DNA from 3 places in the Arthrobacter sp. J156 genome. Region 1 is predicted to be linked to each of the others. Evidence: predicted binding sites of a transcription regulator. Region 1 holds the regulator's gene; each other region holds the start of a gene.
The links. Region 1 encodes LexA, which represses DNA repair genes until DNA is damaged. Its sites were predicted from a motif close to TCGAACANNTGTTCGA; they were not measured.
Positions count from the first base shown of each region.

Region 2: a site for LexA is predicted at 6,553-6,568, ahead of ruvA (Holliday junction branch migration protein RuvA). Genes of this name have one in related genera too.
Region 3: a site for LexA is predicted at 1,834-1,849, ahead of AC0QR5_RS03610 (DUF6504 family protein). Genes of this name have one in related genera too.

Region 1 is NZ_CM149650.1:1,390,644-1,400,437, forward strand. It holds gene AC0QR5_RS06425 (SseB family protein) at 1-847, opposite strand, end outside; gene priA (bifunctional 1-(5-phosphoribosyl)-5-((5-phosphoribosylamino)methylideneamino)imidazole-4-carboxamide isomerase/phosphoribosylanthranilate isomerase PriA) at 864-1,607, opposite strand; gene AC0QR5_RS06435 (hypothetical protein) at 1,668-1,817, opposite strand; gene hisH (imidazole glycerol phosphate synthase subunit HisH) at 1,817-2,452, opposite strand; gene hisB (imidazoleglycerol-phosphate dehydratase HisB) at 2,454-3,074, opposite strand; gene AC0QR5_RS06450 (histidinol-phosphate transaminase) at 3,143-4,288, opposite strand; gene AC0QR5_RS06455 (LysM peptidoglycan-binding domain-containing protein) at 4,393-4,794, opposite strand; gene lexA (transcriptional repressor LexA) at 5,064-5,786, shown strand; gene AC0QR5_RS06465 (ATP-dependent DNA helicase) at 5,928-7,940, opposite strand; gene hflX (GTPase HflX) at 7,933-9,513, opposite strand.
Region 2 is NZ_CM149650.1:760,070-769,863, reverse strand. It holds gene pdxS (pyridoxal 5'-phosphate synthase lyase subunit PdxS) at 1-77, shown strand, start outside; gene AC0QR5_RS03585 (GNAT family N-acetyltransferase) at 195-926, opposite strand; gene AC0QR5_RS03580 (M3 family metallopeptidase) at 931-2,952, opposite strand; gene AC0QR5_RS03575 (CapA family protein) at 3,031-4,392, shown strand; gene pdxT (pyridoxal 5'-phosphate synthase glutaminase subunit PdxT) at 4,466-5,134, shown strand; gene AC0QR5_RS03565 (YebC/PmpR family DNA-binding transcriptional regulator) at 5,137-5,892, shown strand; gene ruvC (crossover junction endodeoxyribonuclease RuvC) at 5,898-6,494, shown strand; gene ruvA (Holliday junction branch migration protein RuvA) at 6,619-7,245, shown strand; gene ruvB (Holliday junction branch migration DNA helicase RuvB) at 7,255-8,310, shown strand; gene yajC (preprotein translocase subunit YajC) at 8,455-8,871, shown strand; gene secD (protein translocase subunit SecD) at 8,960-9,794, shown strand, end outside.
Region 3 is NZ_CM149650.1:775,767-785,560, forward strand. It holds gene AC0QR5_RS03605 (DNA polymerase III subunit alpha) at 1-1,425, opposite strand, end outside; gene AC0QR5_RS03610 (DUF6504 family protein) at 1,422-1,733, opposite strand; gene AC0QR5_RS03615 (VOC family protein) at 1,907-2,371, shown strand; gene AC0QR5_RS03620 (SOS response-associated peptidase) at 2,384-3,139, opposite strand; gene AC0QR5_RS03625 (glutaredoxin domain-containing protein) at 3,175-3,444, shown strand; gene AC0QR5_RS03630 (S-(hydroxymethyl)mycothiol dehydrogenase) at 3,533-4,618, shown strand; gene AC0QR5_RS03635 (MBL fold metallo-hydrolase) at 4,620-5,249, shown strand; gene AC0QR5_RS03640 (lipoate--protein ligase family protein) at 5,262-5,999, opposite strand; gene AC0QR5_RS03645 (uridine kinase family protein) at 6,045-6,641, shown strand; gene AC0QR5_RS03650 (thioesterase family protein) at 6,648-7,478, opposite strand; gene AC0QR5_RS03655 (DUF5671 domain-containing protein) at 7,570-9,306, opposite strand; gene AC0QR5_RS03660 (LpqB family beta-propeller domain-containing protein) at 9,303-9,770, opposite strand.

The sequences.
Region 1 (9,794 bases):
CGAGCGAGTCCACGCCCTCGCTGAAGGCGGTGTCGCCGCGCAACCGCTCCTGGATCCGGGCGACGGCCGCCCGGGCGCGCTCCGGCGTCGTACCCTGGGCGAACGCGATCTCCAGCCGCACTTCCGGACCGGATCCCCCGCCGGCGACGACGGCGCCGGAGGCCGTGCGCGAGGCGACCCCGCGCCCCGGCGCGGCGGTCAACCCGATGACGTCGGGCTCCTGGTCGACGAGGCCCTCGAAGAGCGCGGCGTGGCGCCCGTCGGCGTAGCCCGGGACCCAGGGCCGCTGCTTCGCGAGGGACCAGACGGCCGGACGCCGGACCACGAACGTGACGTCCGATCCCGGGTCCACCACCAGCAGCTGGGCCCCCTCGGACACCGCGGACAGGGCGGCGCGGGGTGCGAACACGGCCACGGGGCGGGCCTGGGGGTGCCAGGCGCGCAGCCGGTCCACGCCGGAGAACACGGGCAGGGCGGCGCGTCCGTCCGGGGCCGTGATGGTCACGAGCGCCATGTCCGCCTCCTTGTCCTCGGCGAAGCCGTGCTCGCCGAGCCCGCCCTCGGCCAGCGATGCGAGGACCGGGACGAAGACGCGGGCGGTCGCGAGGGAGGAGACGACGCCGGCCTCGTCGCCGGTGCCGGCCACGAGCGCGGCGACCGCCGCCTCGTAGCCGGCGTCCGGGAGTCCGTCGTCGGCGTCGAAGGCGTGCAGCGGATTGCCCTCCCCGGCCAGGTCGCGCCCGGACCACGGCTGTCCGGCGGAGTCGGCGGCCCCGCCCGCGCGGCGCAGCGCGGCCTCGATGTGCCCGGGCAGGTGCCGCCCCGGCGTCGTCCCCTCGGCGTCCATCGGCGCGGCCGCGCCCCTAGCGGCGGCCGGCGACGTCGAGCGCCTCCGGCAGGGTGAAGCGGCCGGCGTACAGGGCCTTGCCGACGATCGCGCCCTCGACGCCGGCGGGCACCAGGGTGCGCAGCACGCGCAGGTCCTCGAGGCTCGAGATGCCGCCCGAGGCGACGACGGGCTTGTCCGTGCGCTCGCACAACTGCGCCAGGAGCTCGACGTTGGGTCCGCGCAGCGTTCCGTCCTTGGTCACGTCCGTCACGACGTACCGCGCGCAGCCGGCGTCCTCGAGCCGGGCCAGGACCTCCCAGAGGTCCCCGCCCTCCTGCGTCCAGCCCCGGGCGGCCAGCGTGGTGCCGCGGACGTCGAGCCCGACGGCGATCTTGTCGCCGTGGCGGGCGATTGCGCGCGCCGTCCACTCGGGGTCCTCGAGCGCCGCGGTGCCCAGGTTCACGCGGGCGGCGCCGAACTCGAGCGCGCGCTCGAGGGAGGCGTCGTCGCGGATGCCGCCGGAGAGCTCGACCTTGATGGACAGCTGGTCGGAGACGCGGCGCAGCACCTCCGTGTTCTGTCCGCGCCCGAACGCGGCGTCGAGGTCGACGAGGTGGACCCACTCGGCGCCGTCGTTCTGCCACGCGAGTGCGGCCTCGAGGGGGTCGCCGTAGCCGGTCTCGCTGCCGGCCTCGCCCTGCACGAGGCGTACGGCCTGGCCGTCGGCGACGTCGACGGCGGGGAGGAGTTCAAGGATGGGCTCGTGGGGGGTGCTCATGGTCGGTGGCTTTCGTTCGGTGGCGGTTCGGTCGGAGGCGGCCGCGGGTGCGGCCGCAGCTCACAGGGTCAGGGCGTAGGCGGCGCCGAGCGCGAGGGCGGCGAGAAGCCAGCAGGCGGCGATCCAGGACACGTGCGCCTTCTGGCTCCGCAGCGACAAGGCGCCGCCGATCAGGAGGCCGCCGAGCGCCATCAGCAGGATGCTCCACATCAGAGCGTGCCCAGCCAGTTGCGCAGCAGCCGGGCGCCGGCGTCGCCGGACTTCTCCGGGTGGAACTGCACGGCCGAGAGCGGTCCGTTCTCGACGGCCGCGATGAACGGCACGCCGTGCTCGGCCCAGGTCACGGCCGGCGGCGTCATGCGCGGCTGCAGCACCTCGAACTCCCACCGCTGCACGCCGTAGGAGTGGACGAAGTAGAAGCGCTCGTCCTCGATGCCCTCGAACAACCGCGACCCCGCCGGCGGGGCCACCGTGTTCCACCCCATGTGCGGGACGACGGGCGCCTTCAGGAGCTCGACCGTTCCCGGCCACTCCCCCATGCCCTGGGTGCGGACGCCGTGCTCGACGCCCTCCTCGAAGAACACCTGGTGGCCGACGCAGATCCCCAGCACCGGGCGGCCGCCCGCGATGCGGCGGCCGATCTGCTGCACGGCGCCGACGTCCTTGAGCGCCTTCATGACGGCCGCGAACGCGCCGACGCCGGGCACCACGAGACCGACCGCCGTCGAGACGTCGCGGGGATCGCGGCTGAGCACGACCTCGGCGCCGGCCCGCTCGAGCGCCCGGACCGCGGAGCGGACGTTGCCCGAGCCGTAGTCGAGGACGGTGACGGAGGGGCGGGCCATCCTAAAGCGCGCCCTTGGTCGAGGGGATGGCCCCGCCAAGGCGGGCGTCCGGCTCGACGGCCGCGCGCAGCGCCCGGGCGAAGGCCTTGAACTGGGCCTCGACGATGTGGTGCGGATCCCGGCCGGCGACGACGTTCAGGTGGAGGCAGATCTGCGCGTGAAGCGTCAGGGCCTCGAAGACATGGCGCGTGAGCGAGCCGGTGAAGTGCCCGCCGATGAGGTGGTATTCCTGCCCGGCCGGCTCGCCACCGTGGACCAGGTAGGGGCGTCCGGAGATGTCGACGACGGCGTGGGCCAGCGCCTCGTCGAGGGGGACCGTGGCCTCCCCGAAGCGGCGGATGCCGGCCTTGTCGCCGAGTGCGGTCCGCAGGACCTCGCCGATCGTGATCGCGACGTCCTCGACGGTGTGGTGCACGTCGATGTGGGTGTCGCCCGTGGCCTCGACCGTGAGGTCGATCAGGGAGTGCTTCGCGAGGGCCGTGAGCATGTGGTCGTAGAACGGCACGGTCGTGCTGATGGTCGATTGCCCGGTCCCGTCGAGGTCCAGCTCGACGGAGACGGTCGACTCGCTGGTCTTCCGGCTCATCCGGGCGCGGCGGCCGCTCAGCAGTTCTGCAGTCATGGTGTTCCTCGTTCGGGCGTGGGTGGTGGCGGTGTGGTGCCGGTGGGCCGGCGTACAGTCTATCCGCGCTACGGGGCGTCGGGGGCGTGGCCGTCCGCGGTGGCCAGGGCCCCGGGCTCGGCCACCAGCAGGCGGAGGCGGTCCAGGAAGACCGTGGTCTCCTCGGGGGTTCCCGCGGTGACCCGGAGGTGGCCGGGGATGCCGACGTCGCGGATGATCACCCCGGCGTCGAGCAGGCCCTGCCAGACGCGCGAGGGGTGCGCGAGCCCTCCGAAGAAGACGAAGTTGGAGTCGCTCGGGGCGGGCGAGAGGCCCATCTGGGTCAAGGCCGCCACGATCCGGTCCCGCTGCTCCTTGATCGCCTCGACGTTGGCCAGCAGGGCGGCGACGTGCTTGAGCGCGGCGTTCGCGGTGGCCTGGGTGACGGCGGAGAGGTGGTAGGGCAGGCGCACGAGCCGGAGGGCGTCGGCGACCTCCGGAGCGGCGGCGAGGTAGCCGAGCCGGGCACCGGCGAGGGCGAAGGCCTTGCTCATGGTGCGGGAGACGATCAGGCGCTCGCGCCCCGGAAGGAGCGTGAGGGCGGAACGCGTTCCGGTCTGGGCGAACTCGGCGTAGGCCTCGTCGACGACGACGACGGTGCGGCTCGGCGTCCCCGCCTCGTAGACGGCTTCGACGACGTCGAGCCCCAGCGCCGTGCCGGTGGGGTTGTTCGGGGAACAGAGGATGACGACGTCGGGAGCGGCCTCGGCGACCTGCGCGGCGGCCGAGGCCGCGGTGAGCGCGAAGTCGTCCTCCCGGCGGCCGGCCACGTAGCCCGTGTCCGTGCCGCTCGCGAGCAGCGGGTACATCGAATAGGTGGGAGGGAATCCCATGACGGTGCGCCCCGGCCCTCCGAAGGCCTGGAGGATCTGCTGCAGCACCTCGTTGGAACCGTTGCCGGCCCAGATGTTCTCCGCGTCGAGTCCGTGGCCCAGGTAGGCGGCAAGACGAGTCCGGAGCTCGGTGAATTCCCGGTCGGGGTAGCGGTTGAGCCCGGCGGCGGCCGCTGCGACGTCGGCCGCGATGGCGGCCTGGACCTCGGCGGGGACCGGATGGGTGTTCTCGTTGACGTTGAGCTGGATGGGAACGTGCAGCTGCGGGGCCCCGTAGGGCTGCAGGCCGCGAAGGTTCTCCCGCAGCGGCAGGTTGGCGAGTCGCTCCAGCTGTTCAGTCACCGATTCAGTCTATTCTCCGCGGCCACGGCCCCGGGAATCGGCGGCGCCGGCCGGTAACAATGCCGCCGCGGATCGTCCCGTGACGCGCCCTGGCGGACCGGGCCCTATCCGCCGGTGGGGACGTAGAGCTGCTGCCCCGGGAGGATGGTCTGGCTCGTGAGGCCGTTGAGCTCCGTGATCTCGCGGATGACGGAGCGCGGGTCTCGCTCCGGGGCGAACTCGGAGGCGAGCCCCCACAGGGTGTCGCCCGCCATCGTCGTGACCAGTTCGGCCCGGAGCGGCTCTCCCGTGGAGCCGTCGGCGGCCATGGCGGGCGCCGTGAAGACGCCGGCGACGACGAGCAGCACGGCCGCCACGAGCAGGACGGGCAGGCCGATGAGCACGAAGCGTCCGCGCCGGGTCAGGCGCAATCCACCGGAGGGCGCCGTACGGGCGCCGGGCGTGCCCGTCGAGGCGACGTGGATCATGGGGGTTCCTGCAGCGGCGGCGAGGGCGGGCTGTGCCATGGTCGTGCCTTTCTCGAGGAGGTCTTCGAATCTTCGCCCTGGGATCAGCGATCTAGAACATAGCTTCGAAAGTGATTGATACCTGTTTAGCACCCTTGACCGACGCTTGTCGAGACACGTTCGAACAAATCTTTGAAATGGGCCTCGGGCTCCACTAGCGTTGGGATAGGTGGTTCACGGGAACCACTGCACCAGCCGCTACCGACGCTTTGGGTCCGACGCCGACGAGTGGCACCGCCGTGAACGAGGTCAACAGGATGGGGCACACCATGAACGCAGCAGAGTCGCCGGCACCCAGGAGCGCGCGGAAGAGCCTCACGATCCGGCAGAAGAAGATCCTCGAGACCATCCAGCGCGCCGTCGGCGCGCACGGCTATCCGCCCTCGATGCGCGAGATCGGCGACACGGTGGGCCTCGCGAGCCTCTCGAGCGTCACCCACCAGCTCGCCCAGCTCGAGAAGATGGGCTACATCCGCCGGGACCCCCGCCGGCCGCGCGCCATGGAGATCCTGGTCCCCCTCACCCTCACCGATGCGGACGCCGAGGGCCCGGCGCCGGAGCAGCCGGACCTGCGGGCGGCCAACGGGATGCCCGTCTCGGAGCTCGCCTCGGCCGCCGACACGGCGTTCGTTCCGCTCGTCGGGCGCATCGCCGCGGGCGGTCCGATCCTCGCCGACCAGACGGTGGAGGACGTCATGGCACTGCCCCGGCAGCTCGTGGGCCACGGCGAGCTCTTTATGCTCAAGGTCAGCGGCGATTCGATGGTCGAGGCCGCGATCTGCGACGGCGACTGGGTGGTCGTGCGGAGGCAGAACACCGCGGACAACGGCGACATCGTCGCGGCGCTGCTCGACGACGAGGCGACGGTGAAGACCTTCAGGCAGCGCGACGGCCACACGTGGCTGCTGCCGCAGAACCGGCAGTACGAGCCCATCCTGGGTGACCACGCGACCATCATGGGCAAGGTCGTCTCGGTGATGCGCTCCCTCTAACCAGGGCCGGGCGGCACCGGACGCCGGGCTGCCTTCTCAACGCGGACCACGCCACGCCGGGCCGGCACGACCGGACCGGTGTGTCGCGTTGGCCCCGCTCCGGCGCGCCGCCGGCCACGGCTGTTCCGGACGGTGCGTCCGCTACGACGCGTCCGGCGCGAGGCGGCGGAGCGCGCCGAGGACGGTGTCCTTCTCCGTGGTCGCCCACATCGGCGGGAGCGAGGCGCGCAGGAACGCCCCGTAGCGCTCGGTGGCCAGGCGCGGATCGAGCATGGCGACGACGCCCCGGTCGCCGGTCGAGCGGATGAGGCGACCGGCACCCTGCGCCAGCCGCACGGCCGCATGGCTCGCGGACACGGCCATGAAGCCGTTGCCTCCCCGCCGGGCGACGTCGCGGCTCCGCGCCGTCGAGAGCGGATCGTCCGGTCGCGGAAACGGGATCCGGTCGATGACGACGAGCCGGCAGGACGGCCCGGGCACGTCGACCCCCTGCCACAACGTCATCGTGCCGAAGAGGCACGTGTCCTCTTCCTCGGCGAACCGGCGGACGAGGGAGGCCATGCCGGACTCCCCCTGGCACAGGATCTCCTGGTCGAGCCGCGGGCGCAAGGCCTCGGCGGCCTCCTCGGCGGCGCGCCGCGAGGAGAAGAGGGCGAGCGCCCCTCCCCCCGAGGCGCGGATGAGGTCCTCGAGCTCGTCCAGGAGTTCCGGGGCGAGGGAGCGTGAGGGCCGGGGCAGGTGCCGGGCCACATAGAGCACGCCCTGCTTGGGGTAGTCGAAGGGGCTTCCGACGTCGATTCCGGTCCAGGACGGGGCCCCCTCGCCGAGCAGGCCGAGCGATCCGGCCACGGGCTCGAACGCGGAACCCACCGCCAGCGTGGCCGAGGTCAGCACGACGGTGCGCCCGTCGAAGAGGCCCTCCCGCAGGCGGCCGCCGACGCCCAGCGGGGCGATGTTCAGCGTCGCGGGGCTCGATTCGTCGGGCTGGACGTAGCCCTGGCCGGGGACGAAGCCGCCCTGGCGCGAGGCCCAGAGGACCTCCCTGGCGTCCTGGGCGGACGCCATCCGCTCGCAGATCTCCAGGAGGTAGAGCAGCTGCGAGCGGGCCTGCTGCTTGCCTCCGTCGACGGCCTCCCCCTGCTGCGGCTTGGAGTCGGACAGCGCGACCCGCGCCGCCTCGCGGACCAGGTCCACGGCGGCGGCCTGCTCGTCGTTCAGTCCGAGCGGCATGAGCCCGCTGGGAATGCCCTCGAGGCTGCGCTGCAGCGCCTCCGAGGCCCGGTTGAGTGGCTCCACGACGACGTGGCAGTGCTTGCGCGCGGCGGAGGCCGCCGCGCCGACCAGCCCGGCCGAGAGCTGGCGGGTGACCGAGCTCGTGACCCTGTCCTGGAGCTCGTGGGCCTCATCGATGATGACGGTCTCGAACTCCGGCAGCACCGCGAGCCCCTCGAACGCGGACACGGCCAGCATGGCGTGGTTGGTGATGACGATGTCGGCCTCGGCCGCGCGCTTCCGGGCCAGCTCGCTGAAGCATTCCTCCGCCATGGGGCACTTCTGCGCCCCGATGCAGTCCATCGCGGTGACGGAGACCTGGCGCCACGCACGGTCGCTGACTCCGGGCACCAGGTCGTCGCGGTCCCCCGTCTCCGTGTCCTCGGCCCATTCGCGCAGGCGCACGACCTCCTGGCCGAGGGCGCTCGTGGGACCCTGTCCGGTGGCGGGGCGTGCGCTGCCGTCCTCGCCGAGCGAGAAGAGGGCCCCCTCGTCCTCGTCCGGGTAGCCGCCGCCGAGCTTGTAGCGGCAGACGTAGTTGCCGCGCCCCTTGGCGAGGGCCACGTCCACGGGACGCGGCAGCTGCCCGGCGAGGTTCTCGAGCAGCCGCGGCACGTCACGTCCGACGATCTGGGACTGGAGCGCGAGCGTGGCCGTCGAGACGACGACGGGATGCTCGGACTCGAGGGCGTGGGCGATCGCGGGCACAAGGTAGGCCAGCGACTTGCCGGTGCCGGTGCCGGCCTGGACCAGGAGGTGGCGCCCCTCGTCGAGGGACTCGACGACGTGCCTTACCATCTCGTGCTGGCCGGGCCTGCTCTGGCCGCCCATCTTCGCGACGGCCGTGTCCAGGAGGGCGACGACCTCCTCCAGCTCAGCCATGGAGGACGAACTGCTCCAGGTCCTGCGCCAGCCCCTCGCGCACCTTGACCGTCATCAGGGTGCCGTCGCCGCGGTGCTCGGTGGAGAGGATCTCGGCGTCGGTTCCGTGGAGCCGGCTGACGACGTCGCCGCGGTCGTAGGGGATGAGCACGTCGAGCTGGACGCTGGGCCGCGGGATGCCCGCGCTGATCAGCTCGAGCAGCTCGGGGATCCCGGCGCCGGTCCGCGCCGAGACGACGATGTGCCGCGGCTCGCGCTGGCGCACGCGCTCGACGACGAAGGGATCGGCGGCATCTGCCTTGTTCAGCACGATGATCTCCGGGACCTCCTGGGCGTCGACCTCGCGGAAGACCTCGCGGACCGCCCGGATCTGCCCCTCGGGGTCCGGGTGGGACGCGTCGACGACGTGCAGGATCAGATCCGCGTCGGCGACCTCCTCGAGCGTCGAGCGGAACGCCTCGACGAGCTGCGTCGGGAGGGAACGGACGAACCCGACGGTGTCGGCGAGCGTGTATCCGACGCCGTCCGGCGTCTGTGCCCGGCGGACGGTCGGGTCGAGCGTCGCGAAGAGCGCGTTCTCCACGAGCACGCCGGCGTCGGTGAGCCGGTTGAGCAGGGAGGACTTGCCGGCGTTGGTGTACCCGGCGATGGCCACGGACGGGACGGTGTTGCGCTTGCGGTTGGCGCGCTTGGCCTCGCGCGCGGGCTTCATGGCGGCGATGTCCCGACGCAGCTTGGCCATGCGGTTGCGGATGCGTCGCCGGTCGAGCTCGATCTTCGTCTCACCGGGACCGCGGGAGCCGATGCCGCCGCCGGCCGCGCCGACGCGGCCACCGGCCTGGCGCGACATGGACTCGCCCCAGCCGCGCAGGCGCGGCAGGAGGTATTCGAGCTGCGCGAGCTCGACCTGGGCCTTGCCTTCGCGGCTCTTGGCGTGCTGGGCGAAGATGTCCAGGATCAGGGCGGTCCGGTCGATCACCTTCACCTTGACGATGTCCTCCAGCCCGCGCCGTTGCGACGGGGCGAGCTCGGAGTCGACGACGACGGTGTCGGCACCCGTGGCCGCGACGATGTCCTTGAGCTCGACCGCCTTGCCGGAACCGAGGAACGTGCCGGGGTCCGGCTTCAGCCGGCGCTGGATGACGCCGTCGAGGACCTCGGAGCCCGCGGTCTCGGCCAGCGCCGCGAGCTCGCGCAGGGAGTTCTCGGCGTCCTGGACGGTCCCCTCGCTCCAGATGCCGGCGAGGACGACCCGCTCGAGGCGCAGCTGCCGGTATTCGACCTCGGTGACGTCTTCGAGCTCGGTGGAGAGCCCGGCGACGCGGCGCAGGGCGCGCCGCTCGGCGAGGTCCTGCTGCTCGCCGTCGTACTCGGAGTGCCCGTCCCCGCCGCTGGCGAGCTCCTGGGCCCGGCCCACGCGGCCGAACCCCGAGAAGGACGGCTGCGCCCCGGAGCGGACGGTCGAGGCCTCCCCGGCGGCCTTGTCGGCCGCCAGGATGCGCTCGATGACGGAGTGGATCTCCTCTTCGCTGAGGTCGTGGTCCTGAGGGTTGGGCTGGCTGTCGTTGGTCATGTTCCCCTTTGACGGATAGTGCTTCCAGAATAGTCCCCGCGGGCGCGGAACGCCCCCTGCCTGTGGATCGGGGCCGGGCTCAGCGGCCGGTGTGGCGAAGCTGCGCGGAGAAGACCAGCACGGAGGACTCCCGGGGTCGGCGCCCGCCGGGGGGCGGACGGCTCGTGGGGCCGGTGCGGAGAAGCCGCGCCGGCGAAGTGATAGGGAAAACTCTATCACTTCGCCGGCGCGCTGTCCCGGCTCCGCCGGCGCCACGCACGGCCGCGCCGATTCGCCACCCG
Region 2 (9,794 bases), 630 kb from region 1:
GACTCGGCGAGGCGATGGTCGGCATCAACGTCGCGGACCTTCCGGCCCCGCACCGCCTGGCCGAGCGCGGCTGGTAGCGGGCACCCCGCAGACAGGCAGGACGCCCCGTGGACCCTGGTCCGCGGGGCGTCTTCGTCTCGCTGGCGATGGGCCGCCGGCTTCCGGCCCGCGGCGCCCGGGGGAAGGGACCGGGTTCAGCCGCCCCGGCGGGGCAGCGGCAGGTGCAGGCGGCGCCCGCGGCCGATGAGCTGCAGCCCGCCGGCCGTGAGGAACGCACCGGCCCCCGGACCCGAGCCGGCGACGACGTCGTGGCCGTCGAGGGAGTCGACGAGGCTCCGCACGAGCGAGGAGCCGACCCCGCGCCGCCGGTACGAGGCCGCCACGGCGAGCCCCTGGACGGACACGTCGCCAGCGGCGGTCAGCTGCCCGAAGGCGCGCCCCACGAGGGCGCCCTCCCCGGTCCGCGCGACGGAGTGTTCGACGCGGCGCAGCGGGACCCGGAAGCGCGCGGCGTCCTGCCAGGCGGTGGCCGCCTGGACCTCGAGCGCGTCCGGACCGCTCGCCTCCGGCACCGGCGCGCCGATCCTGGCCCGGCCGCCCCAGGCCCCGTGCCCGGCCCGCCAGGAGCCGGTGTGCCACAGCATCGGCGGTCCCTCGCGGAAGCCGAAGGCGCGCAGGGCGGAATCGTCGGCCGCCGCGTTGAGGGCGACCTGGACCGATTCGGCGCCAAGGCGGCCCGCCTCGGCGAGCCCCGGCCGGAGGCCCGCGTCGTCGGCGCGCTGCGGATAGAGCAGTACCACGCGGCGCCGCGCCGGCAGCCACGCCCAGCTGCAGCCGTGCGTCGTGAAGACCCGGCCGCCGGTGGCGAGGGCGAGCGTGCGTTGCCACTCGGCCCAGGCGGACTGGGCCTCGGCCAGGGTGGCCACCCGATCAGCCGTCGAGTCCGCGGCGGGCCAGCAGCGGCGCCGTGTCGGCGTCGCGGCCGCGGAAGGCGCGGTAGGACTCGAGCGGATCGCGCGTGTTGCCGCGGGAGAGGAGCTCGCGCCGGAAGGTGTCGCCGTTGGCGCGCAGCAGCCCGCCGTTCTCGGTGAACCAGTCCACGGTGTCGGCGTCGAGCACCTCGCTCCAGATGTAGGAGTAGTAGCCGGCCGCGTAGCCCCCGTCGAAGACGTGCTTGAAGTAGCCGGTCCGGTAGCGCGGCGGGACCAGGTCCGGGTCGAAGCCGGCCTCGCGCAGGACCCGGTCCTCGAAGGCGAGCGGATCATCCACGACCTCGCCGGGGGAGAGCGTGTGCCAGGCCAGGTCCAGGACGGCCGCGGCCAGGTACTCGGCGGTCGCGAAGCCCTCGCCCCACAGCGCTGCGGCCTCGATCCGTTCCAGGACGCCCTCGGGCAGCGGCTCGCCCGTGGCGTGGTGCCGGGCGTAGTGACCGGCGATCCCGGGGTGGAAGAGCCACATCTCGTTGACCTGCGAGGGGTATTCCACGAAGTCGCGCGGCACCGCCGTCCCCGCGAGCGACGGGTACCGGGCCGCCGAGAAGAGCCCGTGCAGGGCGTGGCCGAACTCGTGGAAGAGCGTGCGCGCCTCGTCGAGGCCCAGCAGCGCGGGGCCGCCGTCCGCGGGCGCCGGGATGTTGAGGTTGTTGGTGACCACGGGCAGCTCGTCGAGGAAGGAGGCCCCGGAGCGGATGGAGTTCATCCACGCGCCGCCGGCCTTCGTCGGCCGGGCGAAGTAGTCGCCGAGGAAGAGCCCGAGCACGCTCCCGTCGGCGTCGGCCACTTCCCAGACGCGCACGTCCGAGTGGTACACGGGAAGATCGGTGCGCTCGGTGAACCCGATCCCGTAGAGCCGCCGCGCGGCCTCGAAGACGCCGTCGTGGATCAGCCGGTCGAGCTCGAACCACGGTCGCAGCGCCGCCTCGTCGAGCGCGTACTCGTCCCGCTTCACGCGGGCGGACCAATACGCCCAGTCCCAGGGCTCGACGTCGCGCCCCGCCGCCGCGGCGAGCACCCGGGCCTCGGCGCGGGCGTTGGCCATCGCCGGTGCGGCGAGGGAGGCCATCCGCTCGAGGACGGCGTCGACGGACGGCGCGGTCTGGCCGGCGAGGACGTAGTCGGCGTGGTGGGCGAAGCCGAGCAGGCCCGCGCGTTCGGCACGCAGCGCCGCCATCCGCGCGCCGAGGTCGACCGCGCGTTCACCGCCTGCCGCCGGCGCCCCGGTCCCGCGGCCGAGCGAGGCCTCGAAGAGGCGCCGCCGGGACTCCGGCCGCTCAAGGCGGGCCAGCAGAGGCTGCGAGGTCGGCAGGACGAGCGTGATGAGATAGCCGCCGTCGTGCCCCGCCCGGCGGGCGGCGGCCGCCGCGGACTCCAGCTGGGCGTCGTCGAGGCCCTCGAGCTCGCCGGCGTCCTCGAAGTGCACGGCGGCCGAGTTCATGCCGTCCAGGAGCAGCTCCGAGTACCGCGTCGACAGGGCCGAGAGCTCGGCGTTGAGCGCGCGGAGGCGGTCCTTGTCCGCCTCGCCGAGGGCCGCGCCCGCCTCGCGGAAGGCGCGCAGCGTCTCGGCCGCGAGCCGGTCCCGTTCCCCGTCGACGCCGGACAGGTCCTCGGCGGCCAGACGACCGTAGAGCTCCCCGTCGAGGTGGACGGCGTCGCGGTGGGCCGTCAGGACGGCCTGGATCCGGGCGTGCGCCTCGAGGATCCCGGGCGTCCCGTGGGAGGCCTTGACGTTGGAGAAGGCCATGACCGCGCGGCGCAAGAGCTGACCGCTGCGCTCGAACGCCTCGAAGGTGCCCTCGAATCCGGCGTCCGCGGGCGCGGCGGCGACGTCCCGCAGCTCGGCCAGCTGCTCCGCGGCGCCGCGTTCCACGGCCTCGACGTAGTGCGCGGGCTGGAGCGAGGAGAAGTCGGGCATCTGGAACGGCAGGGGGCTGGGGGTCAGCAGCGGATTGGCCATGGATCAACCTTTTCACATCGGCCCGCGGTGACGGGCGTGGCGCTCCGGGGCGAACCGGGCGCGGCCTATGCTCGAGGCATGCCCGACCACCGTGCCGTGTTCCTCCGCCGCGCCCTCGCCTGCGCCGCGGCGGCCCTCGTGCTGGCGGTGGCCGCGTGCCAGCCGGCGTCCCGGTCGGGTCCCTCCGGCGGGCCGGAATCCCCGCCCGGCGGGTCGCAGTCCAGGGCTCCCGCAACCTCGGCCGACGCACCACATCCACGGCAGAGTACGACGCCGGGGCCCGGCCCGGGCGGAAGCGCCGGGCAGGGCGCGGGGCCGGGGCAGACCGCCTCCGCCGGCGGTACTCCGGGCGGGAGCGCGCCGGGCGCGGCGACCGGCGGGGGCACCGGTGCGGAGGCCCTCCGGGAGCCGTGCGCGGCCGAGCGCTGCGTGGACCTCGTGGTCACGGGGGACGTGCTGCTGCATCCCGCGCTGTGGGAACAGGCCGCCGCCGATGCGCGGGATCCGGGCGCCCTTGACTTCGCCCCGCTGCTCGCCGGCCTCGCACCGTTCCTCGCCGCGGCCGACCTCGCCGTCTGCTCGCTCGAAACCCCCGTCGCGGCCCCGGGAGGTCCCTATTCCGGCTATCCGGCGTTCAACGTCCCTCCCGAGATCGTCCCGGCCCTGGCCACCACCGGCTACGACGCCTGCACGACCGCGACGAACCACACGGTCGACGCCGGGACGGCGGGCCTGCGCCGCACGCTCGACGAACTGCGCCGCGCCGGGCTCGCCTCCACGGGCTCCTACGCCTCCGCCGCCGACGCCTCACGGCCGCTCGTCCTCGACGCGGGCGGCACCCGGATCGGCCTCGTCACGGCCACGTACTCGCTCAACGGACTCCGGGCGGAACAACCGTGGATGGTCGACCTGATCGACGTCGAGGCCCTCAAGGCCAAGGCGCGCACGGCCCGGGCGGAGGGGGCCGAGCTCGTCGTCGCGGGCCTGCACGCGGGAGAGGAATACAGCTCCACGCCCAATGCCCAGCAGCTCCAGGTGTCCCGGGCCCTGGCCGAGAGCGGCGAGTTCGACTTCATCTACGGCCACCACACGCACTCCGTGCTGCCCCTGGAACTCCACGCCGGGACCTGGATCGCCTACGGCCTCGGCAACTCGGTGGCCCGGCACGCCACGGACCTCGCCGTGAACCGCGAAGGGCTCACCGTCGCGGTCCGCTTCGAGCGCGAGGACGGCACCTGGAGGACCGCCGCGCCCCGCTGGGCGGCTCACATCATGGCCCGCGCACCCTACCGCTGGTGCGCGCTGCCCTCCGCCACCGCATGCACGAGCCCCGCCGAGGACGCCGCGTCGCTCGCGCGCACCACCGCGACCGTCAACGCGATGGACGCCGAGCGCCACGGTGCGCGGCGCTGGGAGCCCGGCACCGGCGTCGTACCGTAGGCTTGAGCAGCCCCACCTACCACGTCCCGCCCCGGCGGTCCACGCCCGGAGCACCGGGAGAAAGCGAGCACGCGTGCCCAGAATCGGCGTCCTGGCCCTGCAGGGAGACGTGCGCGAGCACGCCGCCGCGCTCGAGGAGGGCGGGGCCGCGGTCACGACCGTGCGCCGGCCCTCCGAACTCGACGGCCTCGACGGCCTCGTGATCCCCGGCGGCGAATCCACCGCGATCGACAAGCTCGCCCGCGCCTTCGGGATCACCGGTCCGCTGCGCGAGCGCATCGCGGACGGCTTTCCCGTCTACGGTTCCTGCGCCGGGATGATCCTGCTCGCCGACACGATCGCCGACCCGGCCACCGACCTGCGCGGCGAGCCGCAGCAGACCTTCGGTGGCCTGGACATGGTGGTGCGCCGCAACGCGTTCGGCCGCCAGGTCGACTCGTTCGAGACGCGGTTGCGGATCGGCGCCCTGGACGCGCTGCCGGGCGTCGCCGAGGGCGCCGAGTCGGAACCCGTGCACGCCGTGTTCATCCGGGCGCCCTGGGTCGAATCGACCGGTCCCGGGGTCGAGGCCCTGGCCTCGGTCGAGGTACGCGGACGGGACGAGCCGGAGGATGCGCCCCGGGTCGCTAGAATTGTCGCAGTTCGTTCGGGGATGCTGCTCGCCACCTCCTTCCACCCGGAAGTGACGGGGGAGCGCCGCATCCACCGGCTTTTCATCCAGATGATCAGAGGAGAAGCGTAAGCATGTCGGGCCACTCCAAATGGGCAACCACCAAGCACAAGAAGGCCGTGATCGACGCCAAGCGCGCCAAGGCCTTTGCCAAGCTGATCAAGAACATCGAGGTCGCGGCGCGGGCCGGCGGCGCCGACCTGGCCGGCAACCCGGCCCTTGAGCTCGCCGTCGCCAAGGCCAAGAAGACCTCGGTGCCCAACGACAACATCGACCGCGCCATCAAGCGCGGCGCCGGCCTCACGGGCGAGGTCGTGGACTACAGCGAGATCATCTACGAGGCGCGCGGCCCCCAGGGCTCCGCCCTGCTGATCGAATGCCTCACGGACAACAAGAACCGTGCGGCGTCCGACGTCCGCGTGGCCATCACCCGCAACGGCGGCACCGTCGCCGACCCCGGGTCCGTCGCGTACCTGTTCACACGCAAGGGCGTCGTCGGCCTGCCGAAGAAGGAGCTCACCGAGGACGACGTCCTCATGGCGGTGCTCGACGCCGGTGCCGAGGAGGTCAAGGAGTCCGGCGACGCGTTCGAGGTTCTCTCCGAGCCCACGGACCTGCGCGCCGTCGTGGCCGGCCTCGACGAGGCCGGGATCGAGTACGAGTCCGACGAGGTCGAGTTCGTCCCGTCGATGCACGTCGAGCTCGACGCCGACGCCGCGCGCAAGTTCCTCAAGCTCGCCGACGCGCTCGAGGAGCTCGACGACGTGCAGAACGTCTACTCCAACGCGGACATCACGGCCGAGGTCATGGCCGAGCTCGAGGAGGACTAGCCTCCGTGGCGCTGCGCGTGGCCGGCGTCGACCCGGGCCTGACGCGCTGCGGCCTGGCCGTCGTCGACGTCGAGCCCAACCGGCGCGCGACGCTCGTGGACGTCGCGGTCGTCGGCAGCGGCCCGGACCAGGCGCTCGACGCCCGGCTGCTCGTTATCGCCGAGGCCATCGACGCGTGGCTGGACCGGCACCGCCCCGACGTGCTCGCGGTGGAGCGGGTCTTCAGCCAGCTCAACGTCAGCACCGTCATGGGCACGGCCCAGGCCTCGGGGATCGTCATCGCCGCGGCCGCGCGCCGCGGGATCCCGGTCGCCCTGCACACCCCGACGGAGGTCAAGGCCGCCGTGACCGGGAGCGGGCAGGCGGACAAGGACGCCGTCGGCCGGATGGTGGCCAGGATCCTCAGGCTCGATGCACCGCCACGCCCGGCGGACGCCGCGGACGCCGCGGCGCTCGCCATCACGCATGGTTGGCGCGGCGCCGCCCCGGGCTCGCATGCGAGCGCCTCCGCCCACGGCGGCTCGAGCGGACTGACTCCCGCGCAGCGGGCCTGGGCCCAGGCCGAGGCTGCGGCCCGCAAGGGCGGCGCGTGCCGGCGCTGAACGCCGCCACGCCGGGCGGGCGTACCGCCCGCGGGGGCCGTGGCAGGCGGTAAGGTATTCGTAGATGTGTTCGGATGGCCGTTCCGGCCCCGGACCGATGACGACGCCGGAGGGTGGCCTTTCGATGATCAGTTCCCTGAGCGGGACGGTCCAGCATGTTGGACTCGGCAGCGCGGTCGTGGACGTGTCCGGCTTCGGCATGCTCGTCCAGGCGACGCCGCAGACGCTGTCGGGGCTGCACGTGGGGCGGCAGGCCGTGCTGCATACCGCCATGGTCGTGCGCGAGGACTCCATGACGCTCTACGGCTTCGGCGACACGGACGGCCGGGAGGTCTTCGAGGTGCTGCAGTCCGTGGCCGGGATCGGTCCGCGGCTCGCCCTCGCCGTGCTCGCGGTCCTCTCACCGGAAGACGTGCGGATCGCCGTGGCCGGGTCCGACACGAAGACGCTGACCCGAGTTCCCGGGATCGGCCCGAAGGTCGCCCAGCGCATGGTCCTCGAGCTCGCGGGCAAGCTCGCGCCGACCGGGGCCCCCGGATCCACCACCCCGGCGGTTCCGGCCGGCGAGGCCTGGCGGGCGCCCGTTCTCGAGGCGCTCACGGGCCTGGGCTGGTCGGAGAAGGACGCCGGCAGGGCCCTCGACGCGACGGCCGGGGACCAACCGGAGATCGTGGCCGGCGGAAACGTCGGGGAGATCCTGCGGACGGTGCTACGCGACCTCGGGCGCGGCAGCGCCCGGAGCGGCCGGTAGGGGTCCCGGATGGCCGATCCCTCGCCCGTCACGGCCGGCAGCGAACCCGAGGAGCGCGCCCTCGAGGCGGCCCTGCGGCCGAAGAACCTCCACGACTTCGTGGGGCAGCAGCGCGTCCGGCGCCAGCTCTCGCTCGTCCTCGAGGCGGCCCGCATCCGCGAACGGACGTCCGACCACGTCCTGCTCTCGGGACCGCCCGGCCTCGGCAAGACGACCCTGGCCATGATCGTCGCGGCCGAGATGAACGCCCCCCTGCGCATCAGCTCCGGTCCCGCGATCCAGCACGCCGGCGACCTGGCGGCGATCCTGTCCTCCCTCACGGAGGGGGAGGTGCTCTTCCTCGACGAGATCCACCGGATGAGCCGGCCCGCCGAGGAGATGCTCTACATGGCCATGGAGGACTTCCGCGTCGACATCGTCGTCGGCAAGGGCGCCGGGGCCACCGCGATCCCGCTCGAGCTGCCGCCCTTCACCCTCGTCGGCGCGACGACGCGGGCGGGCCTGCTGCCCGGCCCGCTCCGGGACCGCTTCGGTTTCACGGGCCACCTCGAGTTCTACTCCGTGGACGAGCTCGAGCTGGTCCTGCGCCGCTCGGCGATGCTCATGGACCTCAAGGTCACCTCGGCCTCGTTCACCGAGATCGCCTCCCGCTCTCGGGGCACGCCGCGCATCGCCAACCGCCTCTTGCGGCGGGTGCGCGACTGGGCCCTCGTCCACGGCACCGAGGAGATCGACGCACGCTCCGCGGGCGCGGCGCTGGATATGTACGAGGTCGACGCGCGCGGGCTCGACCGCCTGGACCGCGCCGTCCTCCAGGCGCTCTGCACCAAGTTCGGCGGGGGACCGGTCGGGCTCTCGACGCTCGCGATCGCCGTCGGAGAGGAGACCGAGACGGTCGAGACCGTGGCCGAGCCGTATCTGGTCCGCGAGGGGCTGCTCGGCCGCACGCCGCGGGGCAGGATCGCGATGCCGGCCGCGTGGGAGCACCTCGGGCTGGCCATGCCCTCGGGCGCCTTCGGGGCCCAGGAGGCCTTCGAGCTCGACGGGGAGGCGGCGGGGGAGTAGCCCCGCGGCCGGGCACGGGGAAGGGGCCGGGGTTGCGGCGCTCACACTTTGTCCAGATTCGGCCTATACAATGGTGTCTTGCGCCGCCCGGCCCAGGCCGCCGCGCGCCCGGCAGACTTCGCAAGAACACAGACAGGTTTCCCCTTGACGATTACGGTACTGGCCCAGAATTCCTCAGAGCAGGCCCCGCAGGGCGGCTTCGATCCGATGTCGCTCATCCTCTTCGCGGCGATCGGCCTGCTGATCTTCATGATGTTCCGCACGCGTCGCAAGGCGCGCGCGCAGCAGGAGCAGATGAAGTCGCAGCTCGCCCCGGGATCGCAGGTGATGACGCAGTTCGGGCTCTTCGGCACGGTCGTCTCGATCGACGCCGAGGAGAACAAGGTGGTCCTCGAACTCTCCCCGGGCAGCACGGCCACCGTGCATTCACAGGCGATCGCCCGCGTGATGGACGCCGAGCCCGCCGCCGAAGAGCAGGCGCCCGCCGGGACCTCCAGCCTGGACGAGACCCCGGAGGAGACGCTGCGCCGCCTTGAGGAAGACGGCAAGAACAAGGAATAGGCCACTCACGGCGGGCAGCCGGGATGCACGACGCATCCCGGCTGCCCGCCGCTGAATTCCCGCCGCGGACCAAGAAGAAAGTTCCACGATGTCAACAACAGGCCCGATCAGGCACGCACGGCGTGCCCTGCTGTGGCTCGGCGTGCTCCTCATCGCCCTCAGTGCCGTGCTCGTCGGCGGCGTCGCCTCGGGCAACACGACGTGGGCGCCGAAGCTCGCGCTGGACCTGGAGGGCGGAACGCAGATGATCCTCGCCCCCGAGGTCGCCGGCGGTGCCGCCGCGACGCAGGAGCAGCTCGACCAGGCCGTCGAGATCATCCGCCAGCGCGTCGACGGCTCCGGCGTCGCCGAAGCCGAGATCACGACCCAGTCGGGCCGCAACGTCGTGGTCTCCATGCCGGGCACCCCGTCCGCCCGGGAGCGCCAGCTCATCCAGGCCTCCGCGAACATGGAGTTCCGGCCCGTGATCCTGGCCGGTTCGTTCGGCGCCACGCCCGAGGAGAACCGCACGCCGGAAGACCAGCTCCCCGAGCCGTCGGCCGAGCCGGAGAACGCCTCCGACACCAACTGGATCTCCCCGGCGCTCATGCAGGAGTTCGAGGCCTACGACTGCGCCGCCGAGCTCGCCGAGCGCAGCGACTCCGTCAACGACCCCGGGCAGCCCATGGTCGCCTGCGATCCGTCGACGCTGTCGAAGTACATCGTCGGCCCCGTCGAGATCCCCGGCCAGAACATCGTCGACGCGAGCCACGGCCAGCAGCGCAACGCCCAGGGCTTCGTGACGGGCGGCTGGGCCGTCAACCTCGAGTTCAACGGCGAGGGCACGGGGCAGTTCCGCGAGGTCACCCAGCGCCTCGTCGGCATGACCGGGGCCCAGAACCAGTTCGCGATCCTCCTCGACGGAGTGATCGTCTCCGCCCCGA
Region 3 (9,794 bases), 610 kb from region 1:
GCGCACCGCGCCGCGGGCCCGGTAGCCGTTCTGCATGCTCATCAGGGTCACGCGTTCGCGCCCGAAGCGCTCGAAGATCCGCCGGTAGACCGCGTGCCGTTCCGCGCTCTCGACGTCGATGTCGATGTCGGGAAGGGTCGAGCGGTCCAGGGAGAGGAAGCGCTCGAAGAGCAGATCGTGGGCCAGGGGGTTCACGTGGCTGACGCCGAGCAGGTAGTTGACCAGGCTCGAGGCCCCGGACCCGCGGGCGGCGGCGCGGACGCCCATCGCGGCGATCATCGAGGAGACCTCGGCCACCGTGAGGAAGTAGGAGCAGAAGCCGAGCGAGGCGATGGTGTCCAGCTCCGTCGCGAGGCGCCCGCGCAGCCGGGTGTCCCCGCCGTCGGGGAACAGCCGCGTGATGCCGGCCTCGCAGCGCGCGGCGAGCTCGCGCGCGGGGTCCCCCGTGATGCCGATGACGCGGGCCTCGGGGACCACGGGGATCCCCCAGCCGGCGTCGCCCACGGGGTCCATGCGGCAGTGGTCGGCCAGCCGGGCGGTCTCCGCGAGCAGCTCGGCCGCGAGCCCGGCGCCGCCTCCGGCCTCGCGGGCCACCTCGCCGGCCAGCCGGTGCATCTGGGCCGGTTCCTTGAGCCAGCCCTGGCCGTTGGGCTGGAGGTCGTCGAGGGCCTCGAGCGTGCTCAGCGCCCGGGCGGCGTCGAGCACGTCGGCGGTGGCCGCCCCGTCGGGCTCCGCGTAGCGCACCGCGTTGCCCAGCACGGCCGGGACGCCGCAGTCCCGGGCGGCGCGGACCATGCGGACGGCGTGCGCCGTGCTGAGCCTGGCGCCGGGGCGGTTCACGTGGGTGACGGCCTCCACGGCGAGCGCGCCGGGGGGCAGGACCGCCCGCCAGCGCTCCAGCAGCTGCCGCGCCTGCCCGTAGCCGCGGCGCAGGCAGGCCTGGCCGACGTCGGACTGCGGACCCAGGAGGACCGTCAGCGCCGCCCCGGCCCGCGGGTCCTGAGCCCCTCCCGCCCGATCCGCTCCGGCGTCGCCGACCGGTCCGGCGGCCCAGCGGGCCAGCTCCCCGGGCGTGACCCCGACGGGCCGGGAGGCGCCGCGCCCGCCCGAGGTGGTCCCGGCGTGGGCCGCCGAGACGAGCCGGCACAACGCGGTGTAGCCCGCGCCGCCGTCGTTCCCACGGGCCAGGACGACGACGCGCCCCGCGCCGGGTCCGAGCACGGCGAGGTCGACGCCGACGACCGGGTCGATCCCGTGGCGGAGGCAGGCCTTGAAGTGCTTGGGGATCCCGTACAGGCCGTCGCGGTCGGTGCAGGCCAGGGCGTCCGCCCCGGCCGCGGCGGCCGCGCGGACGAGCTCGTCCGGCCAGGAGACCCCGTAGCGGGCGCTGAAGGCGGAGGAGACGTGCAGGTGGGTGAAGCTCACGCGCTCTCTTTCAACGCATCGTGGATCATGACCAGGCGCCAGCGCCCGGTCTCGGCGTGGCGGGAGAGGTCGAAGGTGCGCAGCGGCCCCCGCCCCGCCAGCCGCGCCTGGATCCGCCACATCTCGTGGTCCACCAGCCCCGGCCCGCGGCCGCGTTCGGCGCGCAGCTCCTCGGCCCACCACTTGCGGCGCTCGAACCAGCGCAGCGGCTCGGCGGCCACGAGGTACTCGCGCCCTTCCCAGCGCAGCCGCAGCGGCAGGCCGGACGTGGTGCAGTCGACGTCGATGGATCGGGTGAACAGGCCCATCCGGGAAACCTCCTGGGACCAGGCGCCGGTTGTGAGCCCCGGCACGAGGGGGTGAGGGAAGTTTGCGCTTCGGGAAGCGGAAGCGGTCACTCCATTGTATTCGAATCTATGTTCGATGCAATCGAGCGTAGGGGACGCTTCCGACACTTCGGCATCACCGGTACCGTCGGGGCATGGATACTCCGCCAGAGGCACCCGCCGCTCCCCCGTTGGTCACCGCGATCACGCTCGGCGTCCGCGACGTCGAGGCCTCCCGCGCGTTCTACGTCGAGGGGCTCGGTTTCGAGGAGGCGGGCCACGTGCCCGGTGAGATCGCGTTCGTCCGCTCGGGGCACGGGCAGGTGCTCGCCCTGTGGAACGTGGCGAGCATGCCCTCGGAGTACGGGGACGTCGGACACGGAGCCCAGGCCCCGCCGGTCTCCCTGGGCCACAACGCCGCCAGCGCCGATGCGGTCCGGGCCCACTACGAGCGCGCCCTGGCCGCGGGAGCCCGGCCCGTGACGCCGCCGGAGACGCGGTCCTGGGGAGGAACGAGCGCCTGCGTGGCCGACCCGGACGGCTTCCGCTGGGACTTCGTGCACAATCCCGCGTTCACCGTCGACGAGACCGGACGGGTGCGCCTCGAAGCCGACGGCTGAACCGAGGGGCGGCTAGGTGGTCGGCTCGAGCGGCTCGAGCAGTTCGGGCCCGTCGTTGCGGACGTTGCCTACGGCCGGGCCGACCTCGTCGAGCCGCCAGCCGGACGCCACGCCGTAGGCCCCGCCGCGCACCGCGTCCACGAGGGCCGGGGCGTCCCGGTTCCCGGGGTCCAGCCAGTCGCCCAGGACGTCCCGGCGCAGCGGGATCGGCAACCGGTCGTGCAGCTCCGCGAGCCCGCGCAGCACCGGCTCCTCCGCGTCCGCGGGCGGCGCCGCCGTCGTCAGGATGGAGGTCGACAGCAGCCAGCGGCCGGGATCGTCCTCCGCCTTGGCGGGGTCCTTCCACCACTCGTAGAGGCCGGCGAAGTAGATGAGCGAGCCGTCCCGGGGCCTCACGTAGTGGGGGCGCTTGGCACGGCTCCCACCGGCAGGGGCCTTCCACTCGTAGTAGCCCTCGGCGGGGACGGCGCAGCGGCGGGACTTCACCGCGGAGCGGAACGTGGGCTTCTCCGCCACCGTCTCGCTGCGGGCGTTGAAGGCCCGGACGCCGACCTTCGGGTCCTTGGCCCATCCCGGCACGAGCCCCCACGAGGCCACGTGGATCTGCCGCACGGGCGAGGATTTGACGAGGCGCTCCAGCACGATCGGCACGTCGGTGGTCGGGGCGATGTTCCAGGAGCGGCGCAGCTCGAGCGCCGCGTCCGCCTCCGCCTCGGCGTCGGCGACCAGGTCTCCGATGGCCCGCGCCATCACGTAGCGTCCACACATGGAATAAGCGTCTCACGGCCCGGGTTGTGCTGGACATGACTGCAGCGAACCTCCAGGACTACGTCCCCGCCGAAGGCACCGTCACCCTGTTCACGACCTCCTGGTGCGGCTACTGCCGCAACCTGAAGAAGGCCATGGACGCCGACGGGATCGCCTACCGGGAAGTCAACATCGAGGAGGTGCCGGGGACCGCGGAGCTCGTCGAGGCCTTCAACGACGGGAACCAGACGGTGCCGACCCTCGTCTTCGCTGACGGGACCGCCGCAACAAACCCCCGCATCGCCGAGGTACGCGAGCGCCTCTGAGTCGGCTGTGATTGGATGAAGGGGACCTGCCGCCCGGCGGCGGGTCCCCTGTTCGTCCACCGTTCCCAACCGATGTGAGGTTGTTCCCATGCCACAGCAGGTCAAGGCCGTCGTCGCCCGCGAGAAGGACGCGCCGGTCGTCATCGAGACCATCACGGTCCCCGATCCGGGCCCGGGAGAGGCCGTCGTCGACATCCTCACGTGCGGGGTCTGCCACACCGACCTGCACTACAAGCAGGGCGGCATCGGCGACGAGTACCCCTACCTGCTGGGCCACGAGGCGACCGGCGTCGTCTCCGAGATCGGCGAGGGCGTCACGGAGATCGCGGTCGGGGACCGCGTGATCCTGAACTGGCGGGCCGTGTGCGGCCAGTGCCGCGCGTGCGCCAAGGGGCAGCCGCAGTACTGCTTCGACACCGCCAACGCCACGCAGAAGATGACGCTCGCCGACGGAACCGAGCTCTCCCCCGCGCTGGGCATCGGTGCCTTCGCCGAGAAGACCCTCGTCGCCGCCGGGCAGTGCACCAAGGTCGACGAGGACGTCGACCCCGCCGCCGTGGGGCTCCTCGGCTGCGGCGTGATGGCGGGCATCGGCGCCGCGATCAACACCGGCGAGGTCAAGCGCGGCGAGTCCGTGGCCGTGATCGGCTGCGGCGGCGTCGGCATCGCGGCGATCGCCGGGGCCAAGCTCGCCGGGGCGACCACGATCATCGCCGTGGACATCGACCCGGCCAAGATCGAGCTCGCCCGGTCCCTCGGCGCCACGCACGGCGTGAACTCCCGCGAAGAGGACCCCGTCGAGGCCATCCGCGCGCTCACCGGCGGCTTCGGCGCCGACGTCGTGATCGAGGCCGTCGGCCGCCCGGAGACCTACGAGCAGGCGTTCTACGCCCGCGACCTCGCCGGCCGCGTGGTCCTCGTCGGCGTCCCCACCCCGCAGATGCGGCTCGAGCTGCCCCTCCTGGACGTCTTCGGCCGTGGCGGCTCCCTGAAGTCCTCCTGGTACGGCGACTGCCTGCCCTCCCGCGACTTCCCCATGCTCGTCGAGCAGTACAAGCTCGGCCGGCTCGACCTCGACGCGTTCGTCTCCGAGCGGATCGGACTGGACCAGATCGAGGAGGCCTTCGAGAAGATGCACGGCGGCAAGGTCCTGCGCTCCGTGGTGGAGCTCTGAGATGGGCGCCAGCATCGAACAGCTGACCACCTCCGGCACCTTTTCCCTCGACGGGGGCACGTGGGAGGTGGAGAACAACGTCTGGATCGTCGGCGACGACACCGAGGTGTTCGTCATCGACCCCGCCCACGACCCCGCGGCCATCGCCCGGGCCGTCGGGGACCGCGGGGTCAAGGCCGTGCTGCTGACCCACGGCCACGACGACCACATCCGCCACGCCCGCGACTTCGCCGCCCTCGTTCACGCCCCGGTCTACCTGAACCCGGACGACCAGATGCTGTGGGAGGCGCTCTTCCCCGGGTCCACGCCCGACGGGGAGATCGTCGACGGGCAGTCCTTCGAGGTCGCCGGCACGGTCCTGACCGCCCTGCACACCCCGGGCCACTCCCCCGGATCGACGTGCTTCCACGCGCCCGGGCTCGGCGTCCTCTTCAGCGGGGACACCCTGTTCAACGGGGGCCCCGGCGCCACGGGACGCTCCTACAGCGACTTCCCGACCATCATCGAATCCATCCGGCAGCGGCTCCTGGTCCTGCCCGGGGAGACCGTGGTCAACACCGGCCACGGGGACTCGACGACGATCGGCGCCGAGGCCCCGCACCTCGAGGAGTGGATCGCCCGGGGCCACTGACCCCCGGGGCGCCTACGGCCGCACGAGCACGGCTTCGCGGGCGTAGGCGCCCAGCAGCGCCGCCTCGACGTCCGCCACCGTCACGCCGGGCACGAGGTCCTCGACCGCGCCGGCCGTGGCCGGATCGAGCGGGAGGCCCATGGCGGCGTAGACGTCGGCGGTCACGGCGCGCAGCGGCGCGGAGTCCTGGACGACGAACACGGAGGCGAAGAGCCACGCGCCGGAGACGACCCGCTGGGCCGTGCCGACGAGCTTGACCGGTACATCAGACGTGGAGCCGGGACCGGGCCGCCCGTGGACGCTGAACTCCCCGGGGCAGTACTCCCCCGGCAGCTCCCCGACGCCGGCATCGACCCCCAGCCCCCGCAGGGCGTCCGCGTACAGCTCCCCGAGGGCGCGGAAGCGGTGCTGGTGCCCCTCCATGGCCCGCGGCGACGGTTCCACGTGGTCCACGATCAGCGTCCCCGGGTGGTAGGCCGCGGCGCGGCCCCCGGCCTTCCGCACGAGCGGCGCGAATCCGTGCGCGGAGGCGGCGGCAGCGGCGGCGTCGTACCCCGGCAGGCGCACGTCGCGCTGGCCGAACGCCAGGGTCGCCGAGGGCCGGTACAGGCGCAGGGTCGCGGGCCGCTCCCCGTCCCGCACCCGGTGCAGCAGCTCGATGCCGGCCATCAGGTCGGCGGCCGGGTCCGGGCCGGCCCCGGCACGCTCGACGTGCAGCGGCACGTCGATGCCGGGACTCCAGAGGCTCATGCCCTCGATTCTAGGACGGCGGCCGGCGCGGTGGATAATGGTGCGGTGCCCCACGACCTCCCCGCCCTGATCCTCCTCGGCGGCTCGTCCGGCGCCGGCAAGTCCTACCTCGCCGAGCGGCACGGGCGGCCGCACGTCGTCCTCGACAACTTCTACCGCGAGCTGGCCGAGCACACGCCCGACGCGCCCCTGCCCGTGACCCCCTACGGCGAGGTCGACTGGGACGATCCGGGCACGTGGAACCGCGACGCCGCCGTGGACTCGATGATGGAGCTGCTCGAGTCCGGCCAGACGCAGGTGCCCGACTACTCGATCTCCACCTCGAGCTATAACGGCTACACGACCGTGTCCCTCGACGGCGGGCCGGTCGTGGCGGAGGGGATCTTCGTGGACCAGGTCCTCGCGCCGCTGCGCGCCCTGGGCGTGGAGCCGCTCGCCGTGTACATCGACGTCGCCCCCGTGGTGACCGCCGTGCGCCGCTTCGTGCGGGACGTGCGCGAGCGGCGCAAGCCCGTGCCGTTCCTGCTCAAGCGCGGCTGGGCGCTGTTCCGCGCCGAGGGGGCGCTGCGCCGCCGCTACGTCGACGCCGGCTTCACGCCGCTGCGCAAGCGCCGCGTCAAGGCGCTGCTCGCGGGCCGCTAGCGCGGCTCAGCGGCCGGGCATAGGGCGCACGGTGAGGATCTGCTCGCTGCGCCCGAACGGCCCCTCGACGTCGTGCAGCACGGACGAGGTCAGCCCGATCCCGTCGCTGCCGTAGCTCTGCTGCGCCTGCAGCCCCAGCCACTCGCCGACGGGCGCGCGGTGCATGTGGACCTGCAGGTCCACGTTGGGGAACATCCACGAGGCCGGGCCGGGCTCGACGCGCGGCGCGACCCCGTTCGCGGTGTCCACGAGCCCCAGGAGGCGCACGAGCGGCGTCGTCTCGACGCCGGCGACCATCGGGTGCGGCGTCCGCAGCCACACGACCCCCTTGCCGGGCCGGTGGCCGGGCTCGACCCGGAAGTCGAGCTGGGAGATGTATCCCCCGGGCCACGGGGACATGCCGTCCCACGCGGGCAGCCGCTCGGGATGGGCGACGGAGGAGTCCTCGACGGCCGCGACCGGGGCGCTGTCGAGCGTCTTCAGGCGCCACGCGCGGGCGACGATGCTCGTGCGGCCCTGGCAGAGCATCTCGGCCTCGATCAGCTCGATCGTCCGGCCCGGACGGATCATGCGGGTGCGGACCTCGAACTCGCCTCCGTGGATGATGCCGTGGATGTCGAGGGAGACGCGGGCCATGCGCATGTCCGGGCGCGGCTCGAACAGCTCGAGCTCGTGGGCCAGGACGCCCGTCGCCGGGGCCATGTGCTGTTCGTGGGGGTTCCAGGCGCCCTGGGCGTGCACGGTGGAGCGGTAGCGGCCGCTGCCGAGGGGCTCGTAGAAGAAGCCGCCCGTGGCGAGCTCCTGTCCGGTCCCGAGTCCGGGCGCCTGCTGGGTCATGGCCGGTTCCTTTCGCCGCGGCCGCCCGCGGCGGCCTCCTCCGGCCAGCCTAGGCACAGGGGACGTCCGGAGCGAAACCGGGCGGGCGCGCTCAGCCCGGGTCCCGCTCCAGGGGTACGACGCCGATGCCTCCGTCGGCGCGCAGGCTCACCAGAGCGGCGGGGGCGTCGAGGCCGGACAGGGCGGCGAGGACCTCCCCCGGGCCGTGAAGTCGGGACAGCGGGGCGGCCGTGGCCGGCTCCCCCGCCCCGGCGCCGGGCACGTCGCCGGTCGAATCCTCCCGCGCGGGCGACGGATCCGGCGCAGCCCGCCACAGCGAGACCTTTCGCTCGCCCCCGGCGCGCAGCGCCTCGGCGAGCGGTCCGGCGTCGTACCCTGCCAGCAACAGGACGTGGCCGACGCGCGGCCCCGCACCCGGCGGTTCGGGCGGGAGCGGCGCCCGCGCGGCGAGGACGGCGCGGTCGCGGCGCCAGACGGCGAAGTGGTAGCCGGCGACGAGGGCGGTGGCCGCGAGCAGGCCCAGCGGGGCCCGAACGCGCTCCACGAGGCCCGTGCCGGCCACACCGCCGAGCAGGAACTCGAAGAGCCGGTAGCCGACGACGAGCAGCGTCACGAGGGCCGTGACCGCGCTCAGGCCGAACACGGCGACGAGGTAGACGCGGCGCCCGTCGGGGTCCTCGGCCCGCACGGTGCGCCAGACGAGCCACCAGACGGGGCCGCCGACGGCGAGGGCGCTGACGCCGGCCAGGAGCAGGGTCAGGGATCCGCCGGGTCCCGCGAGCGGCGCGCCCGCCGTGGACAGCAGCGCGTTGACGACGATCCCGAGCCCCGTGGCGGCCCCCGCGAGGGCTGCCCCGCAGACCACGAGCAGGCCCGCCCGGCGGGTCGGGGCCGCCCGCAGGGCCAGGATCGGGCGGTGGTACGCCCACACGAGTCCGCCCGTCAGCGCGGCGGCGGCCGCGAGCGGCACGGGCGCGAGCACCACGGACCCGGTCGTGGTGCGGTCCGCGAGCAGGCGCAGGAGCACGAACAGGATGGTCCCCGCGCCGCCGAGGGCCGCGAGGACGGCGGCCAGGACGCCCACGAGGACGAGGGCGACGTCGGCGAACCCGCCGGAGAGCGAACGGGCGCCGCGGCGGAACCAGTGCCACCACCAGATGACGGCGCCGCCGGCGAGCCAGACGAGGGCCTCGACGGCGGTGGACCACCACGGGCGGCCGAGGACGAACTGCCCGGCGCCCCGCAGCGCGGTCTCGAAGAGCGCCTCGAGCAGGCGGGCCGCGTTCACGGCGCCCACGACGAGGCCGAACAGCGCCCCGAGCACCATCGGCAACGTGGCCAGCAGCAGCGGCCCCTTGGCCGGGTGGCCCCACATCCGCAGGTGCCACCACCAGACGCCGCCCCAGACGAGGGCCGCGGCCACCTCGGAGGCCCAGCCGCCCGTGCTGCCCGTGACGGCGGAGGCGGCGGTGCCGAGGAGCGAGGACGCGGCGACGGCGAGGGACAGGGTCATGACGGCCGCGAGGTAGAGCCCCCAGCCGAGCGAGGCCCGTTCGACGGGATCCGCGGCCCGGCGCCAGACGGCGGCGCACAGGATCGCGGCGAGCGGGCCGCCGATGAGGCTGAAGGCCATCCAGAGCGCGAGGCCGGCCGCGCCGTCGCCGGCCAGGGTGTTCCCCGCGTCGAGGATCCTCCCGAACAGGCCCGTCAAGCCGGAGGCCGCCACGATGACGAGGACCAGCAGGAGGAGGAACACCACGAGCCGGCGGACCGTCCCCTGGATGGAGCCGGCCGGACCGCCCGCCGGCGCCGGCGCCCGCGTGCTCATTCCGACTCCGCCGGTTCGGGGCAGACCGAGAGCTCCCAGGGGCCCGAGGTGATGAGCCACGCGTCGCCCTCGCGGACCAGCGTGAACACGGCCTCGTAGCTGTACTCGGAGGCGCCGAAGAGCCCCCCGCCGGAGGTCGTGCTCAGGTCCACGGTGACGTCGGCCGAGGTGGCGCGCTCGCGGGTGGAGACGAGGGCGACGCGTGTCCCGTCCGGGACGATCCCGGCCCCGTCGACGCCACAGCCCTCCGTGGCCGTCGGGGCGAGCAGGGCTGCCGCGGTGGGGGTGTCGCCGTCGAGGACGGCCTCGGCGTAGAGCTGGACGGTGCCGGCCGGGGTGGCCGGGTCCATCCGGGGTGCGCCGCCCCTCGTGAGGACGGCGGCGAGGGCGACCGCGACGAGGGCCGCGGTCACGGCGAGGACGACCCAGAGGGTCCGGTCCGAAGTGCGTGCGCGTGGAACCATGAGGTCAGTATGGACCCGCGGCGC